DNA from 3 places in the Streptomyces sp. NPDC002446 genome. Region 2 is predicted to be linked to each of the others. Evidence: riboswitches for the same ligand, from Rfam matches in the RefSeq annotation. Region 2 holds a riboswitch; each other region holds the start of a gene.

Region 1 (6,702 bases), on a different contig from region 2:
TGTCGGTCATCTATCTATCGGGGGCCGTCGGTCCGATGTCGGCGGCTGGTCGGCGGGGCCTGGCACCTTTCCAGAGATGGCCGACGACGGCACGGGCGGACGCCCCGAGGTGCAGCGCGGGGAGCTGCGGCAGATCCTGCTCGACTCGCTCCCGGCCGACACCGTCCGGTGGGGGCACAAGGTCAGCGGCACCCGTGCCCTCGGCGAGGGCCGTCATGAGGTGACGTTCGCCGACGGCGGCACCGTCGTCACCGGCCTGCTGGTCGGCGCGGACGGCGCGTGGTCGCGGGTCCGGCCGCTGCTTTCCGACGCCACACCCGAGTACGTCGGCACGTCGTTCGTCGAGACCTACCTGTTCGACGCCGACACCCGGCACACCGGCACCGCGAAGGTGGTTGGCGGCGGGGCGATGATCGCGCCCTCGCCCGGCAAGGAGATCTTCGCTCACCGGGAAAGCCGCGACACCCTGCACGCCTACGTGGCATTGGCCCGGCCGCAGGACTGGTTCGCCGCCATCGACTTCACCGATGCCTCCGCCGCGGCCGCGCGGATTCGGCAGGAGTTCGACGGCTGGGCGCCGGAGCTCACCGCGCTGATCACGGACGCCGACATCACGCCTGTTCTGCGCCCCCACTACGCCTTGCCGGCCGAGCACCGGTGGGACCGGGTGCCGGGGGTGACCCTGCTCGGTGACGCCGCCCACCCCGCAGCCCCGAACGGCGAAGGCGCCAACCTGGCCATGCTCGACGGCGCCGAACTCGGCAAGGCCCTCGCCGCGCATCCCGACGACATCGAGGCCGCGCTCACCGCGTACGAACGATCCATGTTCGCCCGCAGCGCCGAGGCCGTCACTTTTGAAGGCACCGAAGTTCACGGGATCAACTCCGAGAACAACACAGCCCAGGCCATGCTCAAGATGATCACCGAGCAGGGGCAACAGGCGGCGTAAGCCTCGACCGGCGGGCGGGCGGCACCCCCGCCCCCCTACGGGCCCCGACCCCTACGGTGCCCCGGCCCCGCCCCGCCGCCTCCGAACCGCTCACTCCTCCGGCGGGAAGACCACCTCACCGCTGCCGGCGACGGTCACAATGATCGCCTCCACGGGGCAGCCCTCGGCCGCCGCCAGGACGCCCTCGGCGGCGTCCGTCTCCGGCGCCACGGGGTGCGACTGGCGGGCAGTGTCCAGCCGGAAGCCGTCCGGTGCCGCGCCGACGCACATTCCCGAGCCGATGCACACGCTCCGGTCCACCTCCACCCGCCAGCGGTCCGCCATCAGGCACCCGCCGGCAGATGGATCATCTTGTGCTCCAGGTATTCACCGAAGCCCTCGGGGCCGAACTCCCGCCCGATGCCGGAGTTCTTGTAGCCGCCGAACGGGCCGAGCATGTCGATGCTGAAGGTGTTCACCGAGTACGTACCGGTGCGCACCCGCCGTGCGATGTCGACGCCGTGGTCGACGTCCGCCGTCCACACCGAGCCGGAGAGCCCGTAGTCGGAGTCGTTGGCGATCCGTACCGCCTGCTCCTCGTCGTCGTACGGGAGCAGACAGATGACCGGGCCGAAGATCTCCTCGCGGGCGATCCGCATGGAGTTGGCGACCTCGCCGAAGAGGGTCGGCTCGACATACCAGCCCGTGGCCCGGTCCCTGGGCCGGCCGCCGCCGGTGAGGACCTTGGCGCCTTCCTGCTGGCCGAGCGCGATGTAGTCCAGCGAGCGCTGCTGCTGGCGGCGGGCGACCAGCGGGCCCACTTCGGTGGCCGGATCCAGCGGGTCGCCGACGGTGAGCGAGGACGCCGCCGCGGTGAACCGTTCGGCGATCTCGTCGTAGTGGCTGCGCGGTGCGAGGATCCGGGTCTGGGCCACACAGGCCTGACCGTTGATCATCCAGGCGAACGGCACGATGCCGGCCACCGCCGCGTCCAGATCCGCGTCCGGCAGGATCACCGCCGCGGACTTGCCGCCCAGCTCCAGGGTGACGCGGCTGAGGTTGCGGGCCGCGACCTCCATGACGCGCCTGCCCGCCGCCACGGAGCCGGTGAACGACACCTTGTCCACGCCCGGGTGCCCGACCAGGTACTCACTGACCTCGCGGTCCGCCGGCAGGATCGACAGCACACCCTCCGGCAGCCCGGCCTCGGTCGCGATCTCGGCGAGGAGATACGCGTCCAGGGGCGTCTCCGGCGACACCTTCAGCACCGCCGAGCAGCCCGCCAGCAGGGCCGGCGCGAGCTTGGCGGCGGCGGTGAACTGCGGGACGTTCCACGGCACCACGGCCGCGACCACCCCGACCGGCTCCCGCCGTACGAGGATCGGCCCCAGCACACCGGCCCGCCGCTCCTCGAAGGGGCTGCCGTCTTCCGCGGGACGGCCCCCGGCCGCTCCGAGACCGCGGGCCACGGTCAGCGCCGCGTCCCACGCCAGCACCGAGGCCAGCGACTGCACCATGACGCCCGAGGTGTAGGGGGTGCCGTTCTCGGAGCTGATGACCCGGGCGATCTCCTCGCTGCGCGCGGCGAAGGCGTCCTTGATACGGGTCACCACCGCGATCCGGTCCGCCAGCGGGGCGTTCGCCCACACGCCGGACTCGAAGGACGTACGGGCCGCGGCCACCGCGCGGTCCACATCGGCCCGCGAGGCGCGCGGGACCCGGCCGATGACCCGTTCGGTGTGCGGCGAGATGACCTCGATCGTGTCCCGGCCGGCCGGATCGACCAACTCTCCGCCTATGTAGAGCTTTCCGTGCTCGACGAGGTCGCTCATCGCTGCCGCCTCCTGCGGGTGGGCCGCCTGTCCGAGGTACGTACGCGCTGACGCCTGACGCGGGGTTCTGATGCCGAGTACTGGTGCGGGGTGCCGGTGCGGGTGCGGGTGCGGGGTGCCGGTGCCGCGGCGTGCTGATGCTGCGTCAGGTGAGCCATCGCATCAGGAACTGATACCAGTTCCACCTGGAGGAGTCCACGGCGCGGACGGAATCCCAACAACGGTTCGGCGCAGGCGACTTCAGGGCTCTTTGAAACGAGTTCTAGTTATAGTGAGGGGAGGCGGGAGGCGCCGGGTCTGCCGCGCCGAGAGGCGCCGGGTGTTGGCCGCACCGAGAGGGGACCGGGATGACCACGCAGGTGACCGACCACCGGGGCGGAGTGTGGAGCATCGCCGTCCCCATCCCGGACAACCCGCTCGGCCACACCCTCGTCCACCTCCTGGAGACCGACCGCGGACCGGTGCTCATCGACACCGGCTGGGACGACCCGGACTCCTGGGACACCCTGGTCGCCGGGGTCGCCGCCTGCGGCTTCGCCGTCACCGACCTCCACGGCGTCGTGATCACCCACCATCACCCCGACCACCACGGCCTCTCCGCCGCGGTTCGGGAGGCCTCCGGCGCCTGGGTCGCGATGCACGCGGCGGACACCGCCGTGGTCCGGCGCACCCGCGAGGCCGAGCGGGGCCAGTGGCTCGACTATCTGATCGCCAAGCTGACGGCGGCGGGCGCACCGGAGGACCATCTGGCGCCGCTCCGGGAGGCGCGCGCCAACGGGGGCGGCCGCGGAGTGCCCGGCCAACGGGCCGCGCTGCCGGACCGTGGGATCGACCCCGGTGAGCTGATCGACCTGCCGGGGCGCCGGCTGCGCGCCATCTGGACGCCGGGGCACACGCCGGGGCATGTGTGCCTCCACCTGGAGGAGAGGCATCCGGGAGCGGGTCGCCGTCCGGCGGAGGAGGAGCGGCCGGCGGGCGAGAACCGTCCGGCGGAGGAGGGGCGGCCGGGCGGGCGGGCTCGCGGCTTCGGGCGGCTCTTCTCCGGCGACCACCTCCTGCCCGGCATCACCCCGCACATCGGCCTGTACGAGGACCCGGACGACGCCACGGAGACCGACCCCCTGGGCGACTACCTCGCCTCCCTCGAACGCATCGGCCGGCTCGCCCCCGCCGAGGTGCTCCCCGCCCACCAGCACGCCTTCAGCGACGCGGGCGCACGCGTACGCGAGCTCATCGCTCACCACGAAGAGCGGCTCTCCGGACTGAGAGCACTGCTCCGCGAACCGCTCACCCCCTGGCAGCTCGCCGTGGCCATGGAGTGGAACCGCCCCTGGGAACGGATCCCCTACGCCTCCCGGAACATCGCCCTCTCGGAGGCCGAGGCGCATCTGCGCCACCTGGTGAAGCGGGGGGTTGCGGAGCGGGTACCGGGCTCCGACCCGGCGGCCTACCAGGCGGTGTGACGCGCCGGGGGGCGCGCGGCACACGGGCCGCGCAGGGCGCCTGCCGCCTCCCCCGTCCGTACGCGCGGGCGAGCCCGGGCCGGGCGCCGGTTAAGGTGTCCGGGACAACTTCATCCGTACCCGATCGGGGGAAGCCGGTGGAAATCCGGCGCTGACCCGCAACCGTGAGGACGGCCGTCCAGGCAGCACGCCGACGGCCGTACGAGCCGGAGCACCCGGTGGGGCACGACCAAGGCTCCCGCCACCGGAACCGCCGCCGCTGCGGACGGCCGGTGCGCGGCACCGTCGAGGTATACGGAGCTGAGCCCGGTGCCACCGCGCCCGATCGCAGGATCGGCGTCCGGCGGTCGGCCGAGCGCGGCTGCGTACCACCGCCGCGACCCGACCCGAGAGGCACCGACCCGATGGCCCCCATGGCTCCCCAGGCCCCTTCGACGCACTCCGTCGCCTTGGTGGCGCGCCGCGCCGCCATGGCGCTGGCGGCCGCGGCGGTGCTGGGCGCGGCCGCGGCCCCGGCCGCGTTCGCGACCCCCGCGGCCGGCCCGTCGGCGTCCCCCAAGAAGCTGCCCGACGGGCTCTACGGCACCAAGGACCCGCAGTACGACGGTGTGTGGCGGCAGTCGCTCGCGCTGCTGGCGCAGGACACGGTCGGTGTACGGCCGGCGGCCTCGGCCGTGGACTGGCTGGTCGGCCAGCAGTGTGCGGACGGCTCGTTCACCGCCTTCCGCGCCGAGCCGGCCAAGCCCTGCGATGCCAAGGCGATGCGGGACACCAACCAGACGGCCGCCGCCGTACAGGCGCTGGCCGCGCTCGGCGGGCACGGCGAGACCGTCAAGAAGGCCGTGAGCTGGCTGAAGTCGGTGCAGAACGAGGACGGTGGCTGGAGCTCGATGGCCGGCTCGGCCAGCGACGCCAACTCCACCTCCGTCGTCATCGGCGCGCTCACGGCGGCCGGTGAGAAGCCGGAGTCGGTCACCTCGAAGAAGGGCGGCAAGACCCCCTACGAGGCGCTGCTCACCTTCCAGCTGGGCTGCGCCCCGAAGGAGGGCGAGCGCGGTGCGTTCACCTTCCAGCTCAAGGGCGCGGCGCCGAACGCGGACGCCACCGCGGCCGCCGTGACCGGCGCACTGGGCAAGGGCTTTGTCGTGGCGCCGGCCGACAAGGGTGCGGACACCCCCGTCAAGCCGCTGACCTGCAAGGACAGCAAGCAGCCGAAGGCCGCCGAGCCGCAGCAGGCCGCGGACGGCGGCGCCGCCTACCTCGTCGCCCAGCTGGAGGCGAACGGGCAGCATCTGCTCTCCGCGATGCCGGGCCAGGAGAAGCAGCCCGATGTCGGAAACACCGCCGATGCCGTGGTGGCGCTGGCGGCCGGGGCGCACGGCGCCGCGGCCCACAAGCCGCTGCAGTGGCTGGAGAAGAACGCGGCGGACTGGGCCGAGCAGAGCGGCCCCGCCGCCTACGCCCAGCTGGTGCTCGCCGCGCACGCCACCGGCACCGACCCGCGCTCCTTCGGGGGCACCGACCTGGTGGCCGCGCTGAACAAGACGGGGCCCAAGCCGGCCGGTACCGCGAAGCCGTCGGCGGAGCACACCAAGGACGCCGAGGAGACCGACGGCGGCATCAGCGTGTGGTGGGTCATCGGCGTCGGGCTGGCCGTCGGCGCCGGCATCGGCTTCCTGCTGAGCGGCCGTAAGAAGAAGAACGAGCTCTGATGGGGCGCATGCGGCGGATTCGGCTGATGCGGCGTAGCCGACTCATGCGGTGGGGCAGGGTCGCCGGCACGCTGCTGCTGGCCGGCACGGTCACCGGGCTGACCGCCGGGCCGGCCCAGGCGCAGGAGTACCGCTACTGGTCCTTCTGGGACGGCAAGAGCGGCGGCTCCTGGGCGTACGCCACCCAGGGGCCGGGCACCGCGCGGCCCGCGGACGGCGCGGTCGAGGGGTTCCGCTTCACCGTCAGCGCCGACTCCGCCGCGGCCGGCAAGCCGCGCGCGGCCGCCGACTTCGACGCGATCTGCCGCGATACGCCCGCCAAGGAGGGCCGCAAGCGGATCGGCATCGTCATCGACTTCGGCACCGCCGCCGAAGCGCCCCGCGGCGATCGGCCGCCGAAGGCCCGCACGGAGTGCGCCCAGGTGTCCGAGGACGCCTCGGCGGGCGAGGCGCTGGCCGCGGTCGCCCGGCCGCTGCGCTATGACTCCAACGCGCTGCTGTGCGCCATCGCCGGATACCCGAAGTCGGGGTGCGCGGACCAGCTCAGCGGCTCGGAGGGGTCGGGCGAGCAGGACGGGTCGAAGGGGGCGGACGCGTCGAAGGGCGCCGGTTCCGCCGGCTCGTCGGCTTCGGGCGCGGCAGGGAACGGCGAGCGGGGTGCCGACGGGGGCAGCGCGGGCTCCGGTGACGGCGGGCCGTCCGCCGGGCTGCTCGTCGGTGGCGGCGCCGTCGTCGTACTGGGCGCGGCGGCCGTATGGCAGGCCCGC
Region 2 (6,702 bases):
CCTCCTCCCGGAAGCGCGGCTCCGGCGACATCAGCCGGCTGGAGACGCCCAGCAGCCGGGTCCGTCCCGCCCAGGTGAGGGTCTCGGCGCTGTACACGGGACCCGAGAAGTACGGCTCGGCGAACAGCCGGCCCTTCAACTGCCGCCCGGCGGCCGCACGCAGCGCCGCGTCCAGCTCCCGCTCGTCCCGGACCAGCCAGACGTTCTGGCTGCCCGTGCCCGCGCTGTCCTTGAGGATCGAGGGCAGGCCCACTTCCTTCACCAGCAGCGCGGCGGCGCCGCTGTCCCGCGCATCGGCCTCGGCCGCGCGGGCACGCGTCAGCCCGGCCCCGAACAGGCGGTCGCGGACGGCGGCCTTGTCGCGGGTCAGCCGCAGCACCGCCGGATCGAGGCCGGGCAGGCCGAAGCGGGCGGTCAGTTCCGCGCCGACCGGCATCCAGGTGTCGGTGGAGCTGATCAGACCCCGCAGATCCGGGGTCCGGCCGAGCAGCTCCGCCACCCGCTCCGTGTCGAAGGTCTCGGTCTCCACCACCTCGACGGCGTCCGGGGGGAGACGCGCCAACTCGTAGGCGTAGTAGGACGGGTCGCGGGTCAGCAGCCGCAGCCGTTCGCCCAGCAGGTAGGCGGCGCGCACGAGGCGGCCCAGCCCGAAGGTGAGTGATTCCAGACAGACCACCGTCATGCGGCCGCCTCCTTCGGGTGCGACGGCCAGGGCGCGCGGTCCCACGCCATCGTGGACCAGGGCATGGACATCTCCTCGGGGCTGCCGACCTCGACCGGTTTGAGCGCGGTGGGGTCCGCGGCCTCCCGGTGCCGGGCGTAGACACGTTCCACATAGCGGTGTCCGGTGTCGGCGCCGATCACGAGATGGAGCTGGTCGGGGTGGTGGCGCGCTTCGTAGGCGGCGGTCAGGTACGCGGCGCCGGTGGACAGTCCGGCGAAGACGGCGTGCTCGCGCAGCAGGGCGATCGTGCCGGACATGGCGTGGGCGAAGTCCATCCAGTGCACGGCGTCGTAGAGGTGATGGCGGACGTTGTCGAAGACGATGGAGGAGCCGATGCCGGCGATGATCGCCTCCGGGTCGTGGTGGTCCTGACTGCCGAAGGTGACGCTGCCGAACGGCTGCACCCCCACCAGCCGGACGGAGGGGGCGCGGCGGCGCAGGTGCTCCACGAGCCCGCCGGTTGAGGCCCCGGACCCGACTCCGCCGACGACGGTCAGCGGGCGGTCGGGCACCGTCGCGGCCACGAGGTCCGCGACGTCCCGGTAGCCCAGATAGTGCACGTCGTCGTGGTACTGGCGCATCCAGTGGACGCCGGGCCGCTCGGCGAGGATCTCCCGCACCCTGTGCACCCGTAACTCCTGGTCGAGTCGGAGGTTCTGCGAGGGTTCGACCTGCTCGACCGTGGCGCCGAAGATCTCCAGCTGGGCCAGCGTCGTGGCGTCCACCGTGGTGGAGGCCACGATGTGACACCGCAGGTCGTAACGGTGGCAGGCCAGCGCCAGGGCATAGGCGTAGATGCCGCTGGAACTGTCGATCAGGGTCTGTCCGGGACGGATCGTGCCCCGGTCCAGCAGATGCCGGACGGCGGCGAGCGCCGAGTAGATCTTCATCGACTCGAACCGGAGCAGGACCATGCCGTCCGTCAGCCGGACGAGGGCGGGTAGTTTCAGGGCGTCGGCGATGTGGGCGTGTATCACCCGTAGCCTCCTTGGGCGAAAGAGCACTGGTGGCCGAGCGAGTGGAAGAGGGCGGACAGTTCGTCCTTCACACACGGCGCAGGCCGGCGGGAGAAGAGGTAGCCGATGAGGGAGCCGGTGTGGGCGACGAAGACTCCGTCCGCCCCGAACTCCTCACGGTGAGCCAGTACGGCTTCGAAGGCGTGCTTGGGCAGCACCTCCTGGGACAGCACGGCGCTGAAGGTCGCCGCCCGGGCCACCGCCGCCGGGTCACCGGAGGCGAAGCCCTTGAGGAGGTCGGTCAGGCACCGCTCGTACTCCGCGGCATGCCGCCGGTAGTGGTGCAGCAGCAGCGGGGTGACCGCGGCGGTGTCCACCGTGCCCGGCTCCGTGACGAAGGCGGTGTGGAAGCCGATACCGGTGCCCAGGGCCCGTACGACACGGTGCCGGCCGCTGAGGTAGAGCGCGAACTCGTCGAGGAAGACACTGTCGGCGCGCTCTATCGCCGACAGAATGCCGGTGACGACGTCAGCGTCGTACGGCAGGGAGAAGACGCGGAACAGACAGCGCAGCGTCGCCACGACGTCCGCCGTCGAACTCGCCATGCCCACCCCGACCCGCAGGTCCGAGTGGGTGCTCCAGCGCCCCGGTGGCAGCGTCAGCCCGAAGTGCCGCAGGAAGAGGTGCGCGGCCGTCGTCGCCTTCCTACCGAGAGGCAGCGGATTCCGTGGCTCGGTGCCGTGCGTGAAGTACACCCAGGAGTGGCGGTCCACGGGAAAGGACACGAGGGCGATGTCCGGCTCGGCGCCGGACCACAGCGGCCCTTGGTAGAGCTCACCCAGAGTGCCTTGGCAGACGCCCGAAGCGGTCGGTGCCGGGGTCCTTCCGGCCGGCTTCAGCATCGGCCACCGTACGACGGCCCTGGCCGGGCGGACCGGCGGCCGCCCCAGACGCGGTGTGCCTCGGTCACGAACACGTCCTCCCTCGTCGCCCGGCCCCGAGGAACGGCCGGTGAGTGAGAGGGCGGCCGCGCCGTACGCGCCTTCGTCCGCCCGCACCGCCGACCCAGCCCTCGAGGTCACCGTGAACACCGCGTGCTTTCCCACGCGCGCGCAGTGGCAGGTCTTCGGACTCGTGGGCGCATCGGCCGGTCCTCCCGGCGACACCTAATGACCGTCGCTTCCCGGACCCCGGACGGGGCCAGTGCCGTTGACGGCGTTCGTTCCCACTCACCGCTGCGGGACAGTCCCGGATTTCCACCGGGTTCCCTCTTACGACGCACCACCGGACCCGGGGCGCGAACCGACTGCGCGCATCAGAGTAGAGGCGCCCGCCCCCACCGCAACAGAGTGGCCTCGGGCGTTGTCTTGTTGTTGCGGGTGACGCGGTGTGAGGTTTGGGGCTGTGCGGTGGCGATGACGAGGGGCGCTGAGGCTCTGGTCCGGAGCGGTGGGCGTCTCGGCGTCCCTCAGCAGTTCGATCAGCGTGGACCGGGCGCGGGCCACCCGCGAACGGACGGTTCCGATGGGGCAGTTGATGACTGCGGCCGCTTCGGCATAGGGCAGGCCCAGGAGTTGGGTGAGTACGAAGGCTTCGCGGCGTACAGCCGGAATCGCGGCCAGGAGTTCGGCGAGCGCTATGCCGTCCTCGAAGCCGGGCAGGTGGCGGGGTTGGATGCCTTCGGCGGCGGACTGCCAGTCCTCTCGGCCCGACACCTGCGGGCGCGCGGCAGCGCGACGGAGGCTGTCCGCAACGGTGCGTCGGGCAATCGAAAGCAGCCAAGTGCGCGCGGAGGAAAGGCCTTTGAAGTGCTGGAGGCTCCCGAGCGCGCGCAGAAAGGTCTCCTGGGTGAGGTCGTCGGCGGCCTGGGGGTCGGCGCTGAGGTGGGCCACATAGCGCCAGACGTCGCGGTGCAGGGCGCGTACGAAGCGATCGACGGCGTCGGGGGATCCGTCGCGGGCCGCGAGCGCCAGCTGGGTCACTGGTTCATCGGCATCGTGTGAGCGGCGTGAGCGCTGCCGGTGGACGGTCGTGGGGCGTGGGGGCAGGGCAGGGGGCATCGCGTGGTGTCCTTCTGGGATCCGACATCCGGATCCGGCGCCGCTCCGGGGCGGTGCCGGGGGAGGGGTACGGCCGCCCGAACACGGGCGACCGATGCCCGAAGCGCGCGGCAGAAGCCGGCGCGCGATCGGGGAACAGCCGTCAGACGGCAGCGATCCCCGATGGCGGACCCCGCAGGGTGAGCGCGTACACGAGCAGAAGCCGACGCGGGACGCGGACCTGGCGGGCACGGCGGACGCGGATGCGTGGCCGGTGCGGCGGAACGGCGAGGCGGGCCAGCAGACGCAGCGGCGCGACCAGCCGGCCGGCGACGGCCCGCAGGATGCGGAAGGCGGCCTGCTCTCCGTGGGCGAGCCAGAGGCCGCACAGCAGCGCGGCCAGGAGGTGGGCGGCCGGCATCCCGAACGGAGGCATGCCACCTGTGCCGTGGCTCGCGTGCGCGAGGGTGTGGATGACGTGGTGCGCCTGGTCCGGCGGGACGGGCATGGCCGTCTCCGCCGCACCGGGTGGTGCCTGGGCCAGCGAGAAGCCGTAATGCAGCGCCGCCTGTGCCGCGACGGCCGCCGAGGTGACGACGAGGACGCCGCGCTCCCGGGCGGCGAGGACCCAGGCGGCTGCGGCTGTCGCGGCGAATGCGGCGGCCATGGCCCACCAGGGGACGGCCGTTCCCGACATGAGGTGATGGCCGAGGGCCGCGAGCAGCACGCAGGCGGCCGCGAAGATCGCAGCCCGTACTGCACGGCACCCTCGGCCCGGAGTCATGACAGGCTCGTCAACTGTGCGTCCCTCTCGTGATCTGCGTCCTTCTCGTGGTCGTCAGACGTGGGTACGTAACGCGCCGGAGCCGGACTCAACCCCTCACATGTGACGCACGCCATAGTCGCCAAGGGGAATTCCGGGACGAGCGGCGGGAGGGCACGTGCGAGGCGCGCCCTCCGGGCCACTTGGCGGCATCGCCGCACTCGTCAGTACGAGTAGAACCCCGCCCCCGACTTCCGCCCCAGCCGCCCCGCCTCGACCATCCGCTGGAGTAGTGGGGGAGGGGCGTAGAGCGGCTCCTTGTACTCGTCGTAGAGGGAGTCGGCGATGGCGGTGACGGTGTCCAGGCCGATCAGGTCGGCGAGGCGGAGCGGGCCCATGGGGTGGGCGCAGCCGAGTCGCATGCCGGTGTCGATGTCGGAGGGGGTGGCGAAACCCGACTCCGCCATCCGGATCGCCGACAGCAGGTAGGGGACGAGCAGGGCGTTGACGACGAACCCGGCGCGGTCCTGGGAGCGGATCGCGGTCTTGCCGAGCGTGACGTGGGCGAACGCCGCCGCTTCGGCGGCCGCGTCGGCGGCGGTGTGCAGGGAGGTGACGATCTCGACCAGCGGCATGACGGGAACGGGGTTGAAGAAGTGCAGGCCCAGGACCCGGTCGGCGCGGCCGGTGGCCATGCCGAGGCGCATGATGGGCAGGGAGGACGTGTTGGTGGCGAGGATGGCCCCCTGGTCCTCGACGATCTTGTCGAGAGCGGTGAAGATGCCGGTCTTCGCGTCGGCGTTCTCGGTCGCGGCTTCGATGACGAGCTGACGGTCGGCGCAGTCGTCGAGGCCGCCGCTGTAGGCGAGTCTGCCGGCGGCTTCCTCGGCGGCCGTGCGGTCGGTCCTGCCCCGCTCGACGGCCCGTTCGAGGGAGCGGGTGATCCGCTCGCGGGCGGCGCGGGCGGCCGCTCCGTCCACCTCGCACACGAGCGTGTCGAGTCCGGCGCGGGCGCACACCTCCGCGATGCCGGCGCCCATCTGGCCGCCGCCGATGACGCCCACGCGCCGGATGGCCGTGCTCATGACCGCTCCGTTCCGCGCTGGACGAGGTGACGCGAGTAGGCGTCGGCGGTGAAGAAGGCAGGCAGCTCACGGCCGAGGGCGGTGCGTGCGAAGACGTCCCGGGCCTCGGCCGCGAGCGCCGCCGGATCCGCCTCGGCCAGGGCGTTCGTCTCGTCGTCGAGAAGCCGCAGCACCGTCTCCCGGTCGACGACACCGTGCCGCAGCCACTGCCAGATCTGTGCGCGGGCGACCTCGGCGGTGGCGGCGTCCTCCATCAGGCCGTACAGGGCGATGGCTCCGGTGCCGCGCAGCCAGGCCGCGACGTAGCGCAGCGCGATGGCGATGTTGGTGCGGATGCCCTCCTGGGCGGGCGGTGCGCTGATGCGGCGTATCGACAGCAGGTCGGCCGCGGTCACTTCCACATCGTCACGGGTGCGTTCGATCTGGTGCGGTCGGTCGCCGAGGACACCGTCGAAGACGTCGCGGCACACGGGGACCAGGCCCGGGTGGGCCACCCAGGAGCCGTCGAAGCCGTCCTCGGCCTCGCGCTCCTTGTCGAGGCGCACCTTCGCCAGGGCCGCCTCGTTCGCCTGTGTGTCCCGGCTCGGGACGTGGGCGGCCATACCGCCGATCGCGTGGGCGCCGCGCTTGTGGCAGGTACGCACGAGCAGTTCGGTGTAGGCGCGCATGAATGCGGCGGTCATCGTGAGCTGGGCGCGGTCCGGCAGCAGGAAGTCGGTCCGGTGGCCGAACGTCTTGATCAGGCTGAAGAGGTAGTCCCACCGTCCGGCGTTCAGCCCGGAGCTGTGCTCGCGCAGTTCGTAGAGGATCTCCTCCATCTCGAAGGCGGCGGTGATCGTCTCGATGAGCACGGTGGCGCGGACGGTGCCGCGCGGTATGCCGAGCAGCTCCTGGGCCAGCACGAAGACGTCGTTCCACAGGCGCGCCTCGTACCGGTTCTCCAGCTTGGGCAGGTAGAAGTACGGCCCGTACCCGGCGTCGATCTGCCGCTGCGCGCAGTGGAAGAAGTACAGCCCGAAGTCGACGAGGGAGGCGGGGGCGGGCCGGCCGTCGACCAGCAGGTGGTCCTCCGTGAGGTGCCAGCCGCGCGGCCGGACGACGATGGTCGCGAGCCGGTGTCGCTCGCCGAGCCGGT
Region 3 (6,702 bases), on a different contig from region 2:
GCAGTTCGAGGGCCGGCGGGCAGTCCGGCAGCGGGCGCACCGCGTTCAGGGTGACCAGTACGCCGGCGGTGAGTGCGAGGACGGTGCCCAGCGCGAGCAGGAGCCGCAGCCGGCGCCGGATGTGCTGGTTGAACCAGCGGCGCAGCCGGACCCGCGGCGGCGTCGGCAGCCGGGCCTCGGGGGTGGCGAAGGACAGGATGACGTCGTCGACGGTGTTCTGCTTCGCGGAGCGGGGCTCCCAGACGTCGCCCATCGGGGTCCGCTCGCCGGCGAGCCGGGTGCGCAGCTCCCGCAGGAGGTCCTCGAAGGTGACGAAACGCCTGCCGGGGATGCCGTGTTCGAGGATCTGCACCATGGCGCGGGTGAAGAGGGTGCCGCCGGCCGGCTCCTCGCCGCTGAAGATGCGGCGGTTGGGCTGGGCGGCCATCAGCAGCGACACGGGTTTGCGCAGGGAGTGGAAGGCCCCGTCGGCGTTGCCGGCGTAGCAGCACTCCAGGACGATCACGATGCGCTCGGCCCGCGCGTGGTCCAGGCAGGAGAGCACCGCGTCCTGCCAGGAGACGGTGGTGTGGCTCTGCCGGGGCACCGAGGCGCCGACCATCAGCTGCAGATCGCCGCCGTCGCTGCCGACCCGGCCGTGGCCGGAGAAGTGCACCAGCAGCAGACCGCGCGCCTCGTCGGCGGCGGTCTTGAGCGCCTGCGCCACCTCCCACGGCTCCACGGGGCGGCAGACGGTGACCTCGTCGGCGGTGAACAGATCGGTGCCGGTCAGCGCGCGCCGGAGCTCGGGGGCGTTGTCCTCCACCGCCGGCAGACCGCTCAGCGCCGCATAGTCGTGGACACCGATGAGCACCGCGCGGTTGATCTTTCCCCGCGCGTCGTATTCGACCATCCGGGTCAGCCCTCGCCGGTGCTGCCGCCCTCATGCGCCGGGCTGCCGGGATCCGGGCGTTCGGTGTCGCCGACCGCGTGCAGCTCGCCGCCCGTGCCGACGTCGACGGCGGGCACCTCGCCCTCGGCCCGCTCCTCCTTGCGGCGCCGCAGCCACTCCCGCAGGGCGATGCCGAGGCCCTTGGCGGCCTCGGCGGCGACCGCACCCACGATCACCAGGATCAGGTCGTCCACGCCCACGGCCATGTCGGCCGGGCCGGGTGCGGCGGCCGGGTCCGTGCCGTCCGCCTCGTGCGCGGGCCGCGGCCGCTGCTCCCACGCGTGTTCCCGACGGGTCAGCCAGGGTTCGCGCTCCAGCCACGCGCGGAGGTCGTCGATGTCCTGCTGCGGATTGTTCGTCCCCGTGATCCTGATGCGGATCTCGTGATGACCGGCGCTCTCCGGCATCCCCCAGCCCCCTTCCGGCGGCCCCTTCGCCGCCGTGCACCCGATAGTGACGTGGGATCAGGTGCGGGGGCAACCGTCTGTGACGCCGTTGCCACCCTGTGGCGTGTGCCACAGCCCCTGCCACGGGGCAGCGTCGCAGGTCAAGGGTGAGTTGACGGGCATTCGCGGGGCGTGGTGGACTGCCGGAGCCAATCGGCGACAGATGAGGAAGTCCGGTGAGAATCCGGCGCGGTCCCGCCACTGTCACCGGGGAGCGTTCCTCCAGCGAAGGCCACGGTCCGCCTCGTGTACGCCGCACCGCGTACACAGGACTGGAAGGCCGGAGGCCACGCCGATCCGGGAGCCAGGAGACTCTTGTCGCCGTCACGTCGAGCCAGGGCGCGGACCCTGAGTGAGGACATACCGCCATGCCCGGCCGCCGTTCGAGAGCCCCACTTCCCGCTGCCGCAGGGCCCCTTCGAGGCCTGACGGCGGGCTGACCCGATGCGCGGCGAACACGCGGGATATGCGTGCGGCGCGGTCCTCGGCTTCCTCGGCGATCTGATCGCGGCGGATCCGCGGCGCGGCCATCCGGTGGCCGCGTTCGGCCGGGCCGCGGGCGCCGTGGAACGCCGGCTGTGGCGCGACCACCGCGGGTACGGTGCGGCGCACGCCGTGCTGTGCGCGGGCGGTGCGGCCGCCGGTGCCGCGCTGGTCCAGCGCGCCGTGGGAGGCCACCGCGGCGCCCGGGTCGCGCTGACCGCGGCGACGGTCTGGGCCGTGCTGGGCGGCACCTCGCTGGGCCGCGAGGCACGGGCCGTCGGCGGTGCGCTCGCGGCGGCGGATCTGGACGTGGCGCGGGAGCGGCTGCCGCATCTGTGCGGTCGCGATCCCCAGGCGCTGGACGGCGGGCAGATGGCCCGCGCGGTGGTGGAGTCGGTCGCCGAGAACACCTCGGACGCGGTGGTGGGCGCCCTGGTGTGGGGCGCGTTGGGCGGTGTGCCCGGTCTCGTGGCGTTCCGCGCCGTCAACACCCTGGACGCGATGGTGGGTCACAAGTCGCCGCGCCACCGCCGCTTCGGCTGGGCCTCGGCCCGGCTCGACGACCTCGCCGGCTGGCCCGGCTCCCGGCTGACCGCCGCACTGACCGTGCTCGCCGGTCCCGACCGGCGCGGCGCGCTGCGGGCCTGGCGGGCGGACGGCGGTGCGCACCCGAGCCCCAACGCGGGCCCGGTGGAGGCGTCGTTCGCGGGTGCTCTGGGCGTACGGCTGGGCGGCACGCTGGCGTACGGCGGGCGGGTCGAGCACCGCCCGGTGCTCAACGGCGGGGCACGGCCGGTCGCGGTGGACGACATCGAGCGGGCGGTGCGGCTCTCGCGCCGGGTGAGTGTGCTGGCGCTGGCGACGACGGTGGCGGGGCGGCTGGCGGTGGGCGCGCTGCGGCGCGGGATCGGGAGGCAACGGTGAGCGGGCGGTTGGCGGGGTCCGGCGGGGGCGTCGGCGGTGGTCTGCTGGTGGCGGGTACGACGTCCGACGCCGGCAAGAGCGTGGTGACGGCGGGGATCTGCCGCTGGCTGGTCCGGCAGGGCGTCAAGGTGGCGCCGTTCAAGGCGCAGAACATGTCGCTGAACTCGTTCGTCACGCGCGAGGGCGCGGAGATCGGCCGGGCCCAGGCGATGCAGGCCGCCGCGGCGCGGATGGAGCCGACCGCGCTGATGAACCCCGTCCTGCTCAAGCCGGGCGGCGACCGCAGCAGTCAGGTGGTGCTGCTGGGCAAGCCGGTCGGTGAGCTCAGTGCCCGCGGCTACCACGCCGGGCGCCAGGAGCAGTTGCTGGGTACCGTCACCGACTGCCTGGCCGAGCTGCGGCGGACGCACGACGCGGTGATCTGCGAGGGCGCCGGCAGCCCCGCCGAGATCAATCTGCGGCGCACCGACATCGTGAACATGGGCATCGCCAGGGCAGCCCGGATCCCGGTCGTCGTGGTCGGGGACATCGACCGCGGCGGGGTGTTCGCCTCCTTCTTCGGCACCACCGCACTGCTGTCGAAGGAGGACCAGGCGCTGGTCGCGGGGTACCTCGTCAACAAGTTCCGGGGCGATGTGACGCTGCTGGAGCCGGGGCTGGAGATGCTGCGCGGCCTCACCGGCCGGCCGGCGCTGGGCGTCCTGCCGTTCGCGCACGGGCTCGGCATCGACGAGGAGGACGGCCTGCGGGTGTCGCTGCGCGGCGCGGTGCGCGAGAGCGTGGTGGCGCCCCCGCACGGCGCGGACGTGCTGCGGGTGGCGGTCTGCGCCGTACCGCTGATGTCGAACTTCACGGACGTGGACGCGCTGGCCGCCGAACCGGGCGTGGTGGTGCGGTTCGTGGACCGCGCCGAGGAGCTGGCCGACGCGGACCTGGTGGTGCTGCCGGGGACGCGGGGCACCGTACGGGCGCTGCAGTGGCTGCGCGAGCGGGGCCTTGCGGACGCGATCGCCCGGCGGGCCGCCGAGGGCCGCCCGGTGCTGGGCATCTGCGGCGGCTTCCAGATGCTCGGCGAGCGCATCGAGGACGAGGTCGAGTCGAAGGCGGGCACGGTCGACGGGCTGGGTCTGCTGCCGGTACGGGTGCGCTTCGCGGCGGACAAGACGCTCGCGCGGCCGGTCGGCGAGGCGCTCGGCGAGCCGGTGGAGGGGTACGAGATCCACCACGGCGTGGCCGAAGTGACTGGTGGCGAAGAGGAGTTCCTGGACGGCTGCCGCGTCGGCTCCGTATGGGGCACGCACTGGCACGGCTCGCTGGAGAGCGACGGCTTCCGCCGGGCGTTCCTGCGGCGGGTGGCGGCGGACGCGGGCCGCGCGTTCGTCCCCGCGCCGGACACCCGGTTCGCGGCGCTGCGCGAGGAGCAGCTGGACCGGCTGGGCGATCTGATCGAGGAGCACGCGGACACGGACGCGTTGTGGCGGCTGATCGAGAAGGGGGTGCCGGAGGGGCTGCCGTTCGTGCCTCCGGGGGCGCCATGAGGGGTACGCAAGGGACGGATCCGGCCGGCGACGTGGAGGATGACAAGGCATGACAACGGCGCACAACACGACCCCGCAGTACCCCTTCACCGCGGTCGTCGGAATGGACGATCTGCGCCTGGCGCTGCTGCTGAACGCGGTGAGCCCCGCGGTCGGCGGCGTGCTGGTGCGCGGCGAGAAGGGCACCGCCAAGTCCACCGCGGTCCGCGCGCTGTCGGCGCTGATGCCGTCCGTCGACGTGATCGGCGGCTGCCGCTTCGCCTGCGCGCCCGCGGCCCCCGACCCCGGGTGCCCCGACGGGCCGCACGGGCCGGGTGCCGCCGAGGAGCGCCCGACGCGGATGGTCGAGCTGCCCGTCGGCGCCTCCGAGGACCGCCTGGTCGGCGCGCTGGACATCGAGCGGGCGCTCTCGGAGGGCGTGAAGGCCTTCGAACCGGGGCTGCTTGCCGATGCCCACCGCGGCATCCTCTACGTGGACGAGGTCAATCTCCTCCACGACCACCTGGTGGACCTGCTGCTGGACGCCGCCGCCATGGGTTCCTCGTACGTCGAGCGCGAGGGGGTCTCCGTACGGCACGCGGCCCGGTTCCTGCTCGTCGGTACCATGAACCCCGAAGAGGGCGAGCTGCGGCCGCAGCTGCTGGACCGGTTCGGGCTCACGGTCGAGGTCGCGGCCTCCCGGGAGCCCGATCAGCGGGTCGAGGTCGTTCGGCGGCGGCTGGCGTACGACGCCGACCCGGCCGGCTTCGCGGCGCGCTGGGCGGCCGAGGAGGAGGGGCTGCGCGGGCGCATCGCCGCCGCGCGGGAGCTGCTGCCGAGCGTGGTGCTGGGGGACGCGGCGCTCCGTCAGATCGCCGCGACCTGCGCCGCGTTCGAGGTCGACGGGATGCGCGCGGACATCGTGATGGCGCGCACCGCCACCGCGCTGGCCGCGTGGGCGGGACGTACGGACGTCCTGGAGGAGGACGTCCGGCAGGCGGCGCTGCTGGCGCTGCCGCACCGCCGTCGCCGCAACCCCTTCGACGCCCCCGGCCTGGACGAGGACAAACTCGACCAGACGCTGGAGGAGTTCGGCGGGGCGGACGAGGGCGAGGACGAGCCGGATCCGGACGGTCCGGACGGCGGCCCCGACGGGGGCGGCCCCGGTGGCGGGCTCCCGCCGCAGGAGGGCGGGCCGCAGGAGCCGCCGGGTCCCGAACTGCCGCACCAGCAGGAGCGGGAGGCCCCCCGGGCACCCGAGGCTCCTCAGGCACCCGAACGGGACGGCGCCTCCGAACGGGCCGAGCAGGCCGAGGGCGAGCCCCGGCCCCAGGGCGGCGTGGCCGGTGAGCAGCCGGCGGTCGGGGCCGCCGAGCCGTTCCGGACCCGGCGGCTGGACGTGCCGGGGCTGGGCGAGGGCGCCGACGGCCGCCGCTCCCGGGCCCGTACCGCCCATGGCCGTACGACCGGTGCCCGCCGCCCGCGCGGTGCCCTGGGCAAGCTGCACCTTGCCGCGACCGTGCAGGCCGCGGCCCCGCACCAGAGGGCGCGCGGGCGGCGGGGCGCCGGGCTGGTCGTGCGCAGGGACGATCTGCGCGAGGCGGTGCGCGAGGGCCGCGAGGGCAACCTCGTGCTGTTCGTCGTGGACGCGTCCGGTTCGATGGCCGCGCGCAAGCGGATGAGCGCGGTCAAGGGCGCGGTGCTCTCGCTGCTGCTGGACGCCTATCAGCGGCGCGACAAGATCGGCATGATCAGCTTCCGGGGCACCGGTGCCGAGCTGGCGCTGCCTCCGACGTCGTCGGTCGAGGCGGGGGCGGCGCGGCTGGAGCAGCTGCCGACGGGCGGCCGGACGCCGCTGTCGGAGGGCCTGCTGCGGGCCCATGACGTGCTGCGGGTGGAGCGGATGCGGGACGCCTCGCGCCGCCCGCTGCTGGTGGTCGTCACCGACGGGCGGGCGACGGGCGGCCCCGAGCCCCTCGTGCGGGCCGCCCGCGCGGCCCGGCTGCTGGCCGCCGAGGGCACCGCCTCGGTGGTCGTGGACTGCGAGGCGGGCCCGGTGCGGCTGGGGCTGGCGGGCGAGCTGGCCCGGGAGCTGCAGGGCACCGCCGTCACCCTCGACGAGCTGCGCGCCGACAACGTCTCGGCGCTCGTACGGACCGTGCAGGGCAACAGGACCGCTCACCGCAACAGGAAGGCCGCGTAATGCCGCAGGGACAGCCGTCCGTCGTACCGAACGACGGACTCACCACCCGCCAGCGCCGCAACCGCCCGCTGGTCTTCGTCCACACCGGCCAGGGCAAGGGCAAGTCCACCGCCGCCTTCGGGCTGGCGCTGCGCGCCTGGAACCAGGGCTGGCCGGTCGGGGTGTTCCAGTTCGTGAAGTCGGCGAAGTGGAAGGTCG

The links. Region 2 has a riboswitch for cobalamin ahead of ACWD6P_RS24850 (GHMP family kinase ATP-binding protein). Riboswitches for the same ligand answer to the same signal wherever they lie in the genome.
Region 1: it holds a riboswitch for cobalamin, as region 2 does, so the genes downstream of both, ACWD6P_RS19080 (prenyltransferase/squalene oxidase repeat-containing protein) here and ACWD6P_RS24850 (GHMP family kinase ATP-binding protein) in region 2, are expected to answer to the same signal.
Region 3: it holds a riboswitch for cobalamin, as region 2 does, so the genes downstream of both, ACWD6P_RS29220 (cobalamin biosynthesis protein) here and ACWD6P_RS24850 (GHMP family kinase ATP-binding protein) in region 2, are expected to answer to the same signal.

The regions. Positions count from the first base shown of each region.
Region 1 covers NZ_JBSFYC010000031.1:11,541-18,242, reverse strand. Annotated here, with positions in the region: partial or broken gene ACWD6P_RS19100 (FAD-dependent oxidoreductase) at 74-949, shown strand; gene ACWD6P_RS19095 (ferredoxin) at 1,040-1,273, opposite strand; gene ACWD6P_RS19090 (aldehyde dehydrogenase) at 1,273-2,760, opposite strand; gene ACWD6P_RS19085 (MBL fold metallo-hydrolase) at 3,108-4,223, shown strand; cobalamin riboswitch at 4,313-4,460, shown strand; gene ACWD6P_RS19080 (prenyltransferase/squalene oxidase repeat-containing protein) at 4,628-5,935, shown strand; gene ACWD6P_RS19075 (SCO2322 family protein) at 5,980-6,702, shown strand, end outside; gene ACWD6P_RS19070 (energy-coupling factor transporter transmembrane component T) at 6,690-6,702, shown strand, end outside.
Region 2 covers NZ_JBSFYC010000048.1:36,051-42,752, reverse strand. Annotated here, with positions in the region: gene ACWD6P_RS24860 (ATP-grasp domain-containing protein) at 1-682, opposite strand, end outside; gene ACWD6P_RS24855 (cysteine synthase family protein) at 679-1,701, opposite strand; gene ACWD6P_RS24850 (GHMP family kinase ATP-binding protein) at 1,698-2,582, opposite strand; cobalamin riboswitch at 2,781-3,003, opposite strand; partial or broken gene ACWD6P_RS24845 (sigma-70 family RNA polymerase sigma factor) at 3,105-3,740, opposite strand; gene ACWD6P_RS24840 (hypothetical protein) at 3,883-4,503, opposite strand; gene ACWD6P_RS24835 (3-hydroxybutyryl-CoA dehydrogenase) at 4,707-5,567, opposite strand; gene aceB (malate synthase A) at 5,564-6,702, opposite strand, start outside.
Region 3 covers NZ_JBSFYC010000066.1:29,193-35,894, reverse strand. Annotated here, with positions in the region: gene ACWD6P_RS29230 (caspase family protein) at 1-892, opposite strand, end outside; gene ACWD6P_RS29225 (hypothetical protein) at 898-1,338, opposite strand; cobalamin riboswitch at 1,543-1,692, shown strand; gene ACWD6P_RS29220 (cobalamin biosynthesis protein) at 1,822-2,784, shown strand; gene ACWD6P_RS29215 (cobyric acid synthase) at 2,781-4,322, shown strand; gene ACWD6P_RS29210 (putative cobaltochelatase) at 4,372-6,504, shown strand; gene cobO (cob(I)yrinic acid a,c-diamide adenosyltransferase) at 6,504-6,702, shown strand, end outside.